3 regions of the Lysinibacillus sp. FSL L8-0312 genome follow, and region 2 is predicted to be linked to each of the others. Evidence: a T-box and tRNA genes for the amino acid it is inferred to sense, from the RefSeq annotation. Region 2 holds a T-box; the other regions hold tRNA genes.
What was found. The T-box of region 2 lies ahead of argS (arginine--tRNA ligase). A T-box ahead of a tRNA ligase gene usually reads a tRNA of that ligase, here a tRNA-Arg.
Positions count from the first base shown of each region.

Region 1: it encodes a tRNA-Arg, which carries the amino acid that the T-box ahead of argS (arginine--tRNA ligase) is inferred to sense. The anticodon was not compared.
Region 3: it encodes a tRNA-Arg, which carries the amino acid that the T-box ahead of argS (arginine--tRNA ligase) is inferred to sense. The anticodon was not compared.

Region 1 covers NZ_JBBOOV010000001.1:2,713,832-2,716,017, reverse strand. Annotated here, with positions in the region: gene MHI22_RS13690 (SprT family protein) at 1-323, shown strand, start outside; tRNA gene MHI22_RS13685 (tRNA-Asn) at 413-489, shown strand; tRNA gene MHI22_RS13680 (tRNA-Glu) at 491-562, shown strand; tRNA gene MHI22_RS13675 (tRNA-Asp) at 594-669, shown strand; tRNA gene MHI22_RS13670 (tRNA-Gln) at 675-749, shown strand; tRNA gene MHI22_RS13665 (tRNA-Lys) at 765-837, shown strand; tRNA gene MHI22_RS13660 (tRNA-Leu) at 904-989, shown strand; tRNA gene MHI22_RS13655 (tRNA-Arg) at 1,016-1,092, shown strand; tRNA gene MHI22_RS13650 (tRNA-Gly) at 1,111-1,184, shown strand; rRNA gene MHI22_RS13645 (16S ribosomal RNA) at 1,382-2,186, shown strand, end outside.
Region 2 covers NZ_JBBOOV010000001.1:759,316-761,501, reverse strand. Annotated here, with positions in the region: gene argS (arginine--tRNA ligase) at 1-1,319, opposite strand, end outside; T-box leader at 1,358-1,576, opposite strand; gene MHI22_RS04000 (ArsR/SmtB family transcription factor) at 1,690-1,989, shown strand; gene MHI22_RS03995 (MFS transporter) at 2,128-2,186, shown strand, end outside.
Region 3 covers NZ_JBBOOV010000001.1:3,315,227-3,317,412, forward strand. Annotated here, with positions in the region: rRNA gene MHI22_RS16750 (23S ribosomal RNA) at 1-7, shown strand, start outside; rRNA gene rrf (5S ribosomal RNA) at 121-236, shown strand; tRNA gene MHI22_RS16760 (tRNA-Val) at 247-322, shown strand; tRNA gene MHI22_RS16765 (tRNA-Thr) at 326-401, shown strand; tRNA gene MHI22_RS16770 (tRNA-Lys) at 410-485, shown strand; tRNA gene MHI22_RS16775 (tRNA-Leu) at 503-587, shown strand; tRNA gene MHI22_RS16780 (tRNA-Gly) at 623-697, shown strand; tRNA gene MHI22_RS16785 (tRNA-Leu) at 703-791, shown strand; tRNA gene MHI22_RS16790 (tRNA-Arg) at 800-876, shown strand; tRNA gene MHI22_RS16795 (tRNA-Pro) at 885-961, shown strand; tRNA gene MHI22_RS16800 (tRNA-Ala) at 978-1,053, shown strand; rRNA gene MHI22_RS16805 (16S ribosomal RNA) at 1,200-2,186, shown strand, end outside.

The sequences.
Region 1 (2,186 bases), 2.0 Mb from region 2:
TTGAGATAAACCCGAAAGCCTATGAGTTATATGGCTATAGAGAGATTGAAGGTATTGTACTCCATGAATTATGTCATTATCATTTACATATTGAAGGTAAAGGGTATCAACATCGAGATAAAGATTTTCGAGAGCTATTAAGAAAAGTAAATGCACCTCGATTTTGCTCAGTTTTACAACCCCCTAAAGCTACAACTAAAAGACATCATCGTCATACTTATACTTGTGTCAATTGCCAACAACTATATGTACGGAAAATAAAAATGAATGTTGAGAAGTATTGCTGTAGTAAGTGTTTGGGTAGGCTAATACTAGTGGAATAAAAAATTATAAAAAAATAGTTGACGTTTTGTTGAGTTGTCCCTATAATAGTAAAAGTCGACAAGATAACGACGACAGCAAAACATAGTATTCCGAAGTAGCTCAGTTGGTAGTAGCACCTGACTGTTAATCAGGTTGTCGCAGGTTCGAGTCCTGCCTTCGGAGCCATGGCCCCTTGGTCAAGTGGTTAAGACACCGCCCTTTCACGGCGGTAACACGGGTTCGAATCCCGTAGGGGTCATTTCTTCATAATTTAATTAATACTATTTATTGGTCCCGTGGTGTAGCGGTTAACATGCCTGCCTGTCACGCAGGAGATCGCCGGTTCGATCCCGGTCGGGACCGCCACTTTTTGGGGTATAGCCAAGCGGTAAGGCAACGGATTTTGATTCCGTCATGCCTAGGTTCGAATCCTAGTACCCCAGCCATTCATTTCTTAATTTGAGCCATTAGCTCAGTTGGTAGAGCATCTGACTTTTAATCAGAGGGTCGAAGGTTCGAGTCCTTCATGGCTCATCTTTTTAGGAAAAAACATTGACTTCTCAGATCCTTGTAGTATAATGAGAAAGTTACTGATTGAATGCGGTCGTGGCGGAACGGCAGACGCGCTAGGTTGAGGGCCTAGTGGGGGCAACCCCGTGGAGGTTCAAGTCCTCTCGGCCGCACCAAGTCAATTAATTTTATATTCTTATATGCGCCCGTAGCTCAATTGGATAGAGCGTCTGACTACGGATCAGAAGGTTGTGGGTTCGACTCCTGCCGGGCGCGCCAATTTATAAATCATATTATGCGGGTGTAGTTTAATGGTAAAACCTCAGCCTTCCAAGCTGATGTCGTGAGTTCGATTCTCATCACCCGCTCCAAAAAAGTGTTGACAACTTTCCGGTTGTCTGATAGACTAAAGAAGTTGTCCGAAGAGACAATGATATGAACCTTGAAAACTGAACAAGCAAAACGTAATCAATAAAGTTTTCAGTAACTAGCTTTGGTTAGTGAACGAAACAAAATTTTGGACATCAAAATTGATGCCAGCAAAACAATTTGAGCTATTCAAATTTCTTTTATGGAGAGTTTGATCCTGGCTCAGGACGAACGCTGGCGGCGTGCCTAATACATGCAAGTCGAGCGAACAGAGAAGGAGCTTGCTCCTTCGACGTTAGCGGCGGACGGGTGAGTAACACGTGGGCAACCTACCTTATAGTTTGGGATAACTCCGGGAAACCGGGGCTAATACCGAATAATCTGTTTCACCTCATGGTGAAACACTAAAAGACGGTTTCGGCTGTCGCTATAGGATGGGCCCGCGGCGCATTAGCTAGTTGGTGAGGTAACGGCTCACCAAGGCGACGATGCGTAGCCGACCTGAGAGGGTGATCGGCCACACTGGGACTGAGACACGGCCCAGACTCCTACGGGAGGCAGCAGTAGGGAATCTTCCACAATGGGCGAAAGCCTGATGGAGCAACGCCGCGTGAGTGAAGAAGGATTTCGGTTCGTAAAACTCTGTTGTAAGGGAAGAACAAGTACAGTAGTAACTGGCTGTACCTTGACGGTACCTTATTAGAAAGCCACGGCTAACTACGTGCCAGCAGCCGCGGTAATACGTAGGTGGCAAGCGTTGTCCGGAATTATTGGGCGTAAAGCGCGCGCAGGTGGTTTCTTAAGTCTGATGTGAAAGCCCACGGCTCAACCGTGGAGGGTCATTGGAAACTGGGAGACTTGAGTGCAGAAGAGGATAGTGGAATTCCAAGTGTAGCGGTGAAATGCGTAGAGATTTGGAGGAACACCAGTGGCGAAGGCGACTATCTGGTCTGTAACTGACACTGAGGCGCGAAAGCGTGGGGAGCAAACAGGATTAGATACCC
Region 2 (2,186 bases):
TCAAAATTCATCATTTGCTCGATCGAAAATTCAATATCATTGAGGCGATGGTATTTCAAATCATTAAATATAACTGCGCCAACCCCAACTTGCTGGGCTACTCGCTCCTTGTTAGGAAGATGGGGATTTTTCTCTTCGATATTACGCTTCGCCGTCGCAATGGCCTCTGCTAGCACATCTGCTAATAACACCACTTTGCCTTTACGGGTCGACATTTTTTTGCCATCCTTGAGCATCATCCCAAATGGGACGTGCTGTAGATTTTTGGCCCAAGCATAGCCCATTTTTTCGATGACTTGAAAAAGTTGTTTAAAATGGAGGGATTGCTCATTGCCAACAACGTAGAAAATCTTTTCTGGCTGGTAATGCTGTTGGCGATACAGGGCAGCAGCTAAATCGCGTGTCGCATAAAGCGTGGCTCCATCTGTTTTCGTCATTAAGCATGGGGGCATTTCCTCCATCTCCACAACATACGCCCCATCTGATTCCACTAGGAGCCCTTTTTCTTGTAGTTCTGTCACAACAGGCATCATTTTGTCATTGTAAAAGGCTTCTCCTGTAAAAGCATCAAAGTGAATTCCTAGCAACTCGTATATTGATTGAAATTCTACTAATGATACATCTCGGAACCATTGCCATAATGCCAGTGCCTCTGCATCGCCATCCTCCAATGCTTTAAAGGCGGCACGTGCCTGTTCAATCAGTGCTGGGTCTTGCTCTGCCTCTTCATGAAACTGCACATAAATCTTTAATAGCTCCTCAATTGGGGACGCTGTAATGGCTTGCTTATCACCCCAATATTGATAAGCCACAATAAGCTTACCGAACTGTGTACCCCAGTCCCCTAAATGATTGATGCGAATTGCTTGATAACCATTTTTTTCTGCCATATTGGCTAAAGCATTCCCAATGACTGTTGAACGTAAATGCCCCATCGAGAATGGCTTCGCAATATTAGGAGATGAAAAATCTAAGACGACAGCTCCCATCCCCGTTTGATTAGTTCCATATGATTGTTTTGCTTGCATGATGTTGCTTAGCACTTGTTGCGTCACTTTTTGTTGATCTAGAAAAATATTGACATAGCCTCCAACAGCTTGCACACGCTGGATATTGTCATTGTTTAATTGACTTGCTATATCCGCTGCAATAGTTTGTGGTGACTTTTTCCATTCTTTTGCTAAGGTAAAACAAGGAAATGCCACGTCCCCTAGCTCCGAGCTTTTTGGTTTTTCTAATAATGACGCAATATCATCTGCTGTTAATTGATGATTTACTACTTCTGCCATACTTTCAGCGATTTGTTTATTCATCTTGATCCTCCTCCTGTCCAAATAAAAAAGCCCCCGTCTCTAAAATTAGAGACGAGAGCATTATAATCCCGTGGTACCACTCTAGTTGCCATTTAATATGACCACTTTCCATTGTTAACGAGGTGACGCCCCGCTATTCTCTACTACTTGTTCGAGAATCTTCTCCAAAGTGCGCTTCATTCATGGGTTCTGCATTAGGCTCACACCAACCCTAACTCGCTTGCCAGTTGTCCATCAATTACTCTCTTCTTCATCGAATTTTTCTATGATTTTGACATATATTACAGGACTTCCTTATTGGCGTCAACCATTTTTTAAATATAATGTTGGTACTTAGCAATTGACATATCGAGATAATTCGATATATTATTGCGATATGGAACCAATTGAAATTTTCAAAGCGTTATCAAACGAGACTAGGCTAAACATCTTACAGTGGCTGAAGGAACCTGAGAAACATTTCCCAAAAGTGAGTATCGAAGGAGGCGTATGTGTTGGTGATATTCAGGAGAAAGCTCAAACTTCTCAATCAACCGTTTCTCACTACTTAAATATGATGCAAAAGGCTGGACTTCTCGAATCTTTTCGTCATGGTCAATGGACATATTATAAATTAAAAGAAGAAACGATTCATCAAATTGCCTCGTTTCTTGTATCAGATACCCAAAATGATTAAAATTGGGTTTCTGTTTAAAATGGCATATCGATTATTCACGATAAATAGATACGCTATAGTTATTAGGTTTCGTATACATTTGCACAATACATCGAAATTTCTCGATATATTGATATAAAGGAGTGATGTTTTTTGATTATGAATAAAGAAAATGCATTTAGCAATAAACATAAAATTTTAGCCTTCACATTAACCTT
Region 3 (2,186 bases), 2.6 Mb from region 2:
TAACCAAAAATGTTTGAACCATTCAATGAACCGTTTATCCAGTTTTGAAAGAACAAGAAAGTTTAAAAAAAGCTTGCATTTATAACGAAATAAGTTATAATAAATCTTGTCTTTTAAAAGTCTAGTGATGATGGCAAAGAGGTCACACCCGTTCCCATACCGAACACGGAAGTTAAGCTCTTTAGCGCCGATGGTAGTTGGGGGCTTCCCCCTGTGAGAGTAGGACGTCGCTAGGCATAATACCCAGGAGGATTAGCTCAGCTGGGAGAGCATCTGCCTTACAAGCAGAGGGTCGGCGGTTCGAGCCCGTCATCCTCCACCATATGCCGGTTTAGCTCAGCAGGTAGAGCAACTGACTTGTAATCAGTAGGTCGTGGGTTCGATTCCTATAGCCGGCACCATTTTTTTAGAGCCATTAGCTCAGTTGGTAGAGCATCTGACTTTTAATCAGAGGGTCGAAGGTTCGAGTCCTTCATGGCTCACCATTTTTAAATAATAATAAGCGGGTGTGGCGGAATTGGCAGACGCACTAGACTTAGGATCTAGCGCCGCAAGGCGTGGGGGTTCGACTCCCTTCACCCGCACCATTATTTCATTGCCAGATAAAAAAACTTATGCACATGCGGAAGTAGTTCAGTGGTAGAACACCACCTTGCCAAGGTGGGGGTCGCGAGTTCGAACCTCGTCTTCCGCTCCAAATGTGCCGGGGTGGCGGAACTGGCAGACGCACAGGACTTAAAATCCTGCGGTAGGTGACTACCGTACCGGTTCGATTCCGGTCCTCGGCACCATTTTTAATGCGCCCGTAGCTCAATTGGATAGAGCGTCTGACTACGGATCAGAAGGTTATGGGTTCGACTCCTGTCGGGCGCGCCAAAAAAGAACGGGAAGTAGCTCAGCTTGGTAGAGCACTTGGTTTGGGACCAAGGGGTCGCAGGTTCGAATCCTGTCTTCCCGACCATTTCCTAAAAATATATGGGGCCTTAGCTCAGCTGGGAGAGCGCCTGCCTTGCACGCAGGAGGTCAGCGGTTCGATCCCGCTAGGCTCCACCAATTCGATTTATTAAATGAACCTTGAAAACTGAACAAGCAAAACGTAATCAATAAAGTTTTTAGTAACTAACCTTGGTTAGTGAACAAAACAAAATTTTGGACATCAAAATGATGCCAGCAAAACAATTTGAGCTATTCAAATTTCTTTTATGGAGAGTTTGATCCTGGCTCAGGACGAACGCTGGCGGCGTGCCTAATACATGCAAGTCGAGCGAACAGAGAAGGAGCTTGCTCCTTCGACGTTAGCGGCGGACGGGTGAGTAACACGTGGGCAACCTACCTTATAGTTTGGGATAACTCCGGGAAACCGGGGCTAATACCGAATAATCTGTTTCACCTCATGGTGAAACACTAAAAGACGGTTTCGGCTGTCGCTATAGGATGGGCCCGCGGCGCATTAGCTAGTTGGTGAGGTAACGGCTCACCAAGGCGACGATGCGTAGCCGACCTGAGAGGGTGATCGGCCACACTGGGACTGAGACACGGCCCAGACTCCTACGGGAGGCAGCAGTAGGGAATCTTCCACAATGGGCGAAAGCCTGATGGAGCAACGCCGCGTGAGTGAAGAAGGATTTCGGTTCGTAAAACTCTGTTGTAAGGGAAGAACAAGTACAGTAGTAACTGGCTGTACCTTGACGGTACCTTATTAGAAAGCCACGGCTAACTACGTGCCAGCAGCCGCGGTAATACGTAGGTGGCAAGCGTTGTCCGGAATTATTGGGCGTAAAGCGCGCGCAGGTGGTTTCTTAAGTCTGATGTGAAAGCCCACGGCTCAACCGTGGAGGGTCATTGGAAACTGGGAGACTTGAGTGCAGAAGAGGATAGTGGAATTCCAAGTGTAGCGGTGAAATGCGTAGAGATTTGGAGGAACACCAGTGGCGAAGGCGACTATCTGGTCTGTAACTGACACTGAGGCGCGAAAGCGTGGGGAGCAAACAGGATTAGATACCCTGGTAGTCCACGCCGTAAACGATGAGTGCTAAGTGTTAGGGGGTTTCCGCCCCTTAGTGCTGCAGCTAACGCATTAAGCACTCCGCCTGGGGAGTACGGTCGCAAGACTGAAACTCAAAGGAATTGACGGGGGCCCGCACAAGCGGTGGAGCATGTGGTTTAATTCGAAGCAACGCGAAGAA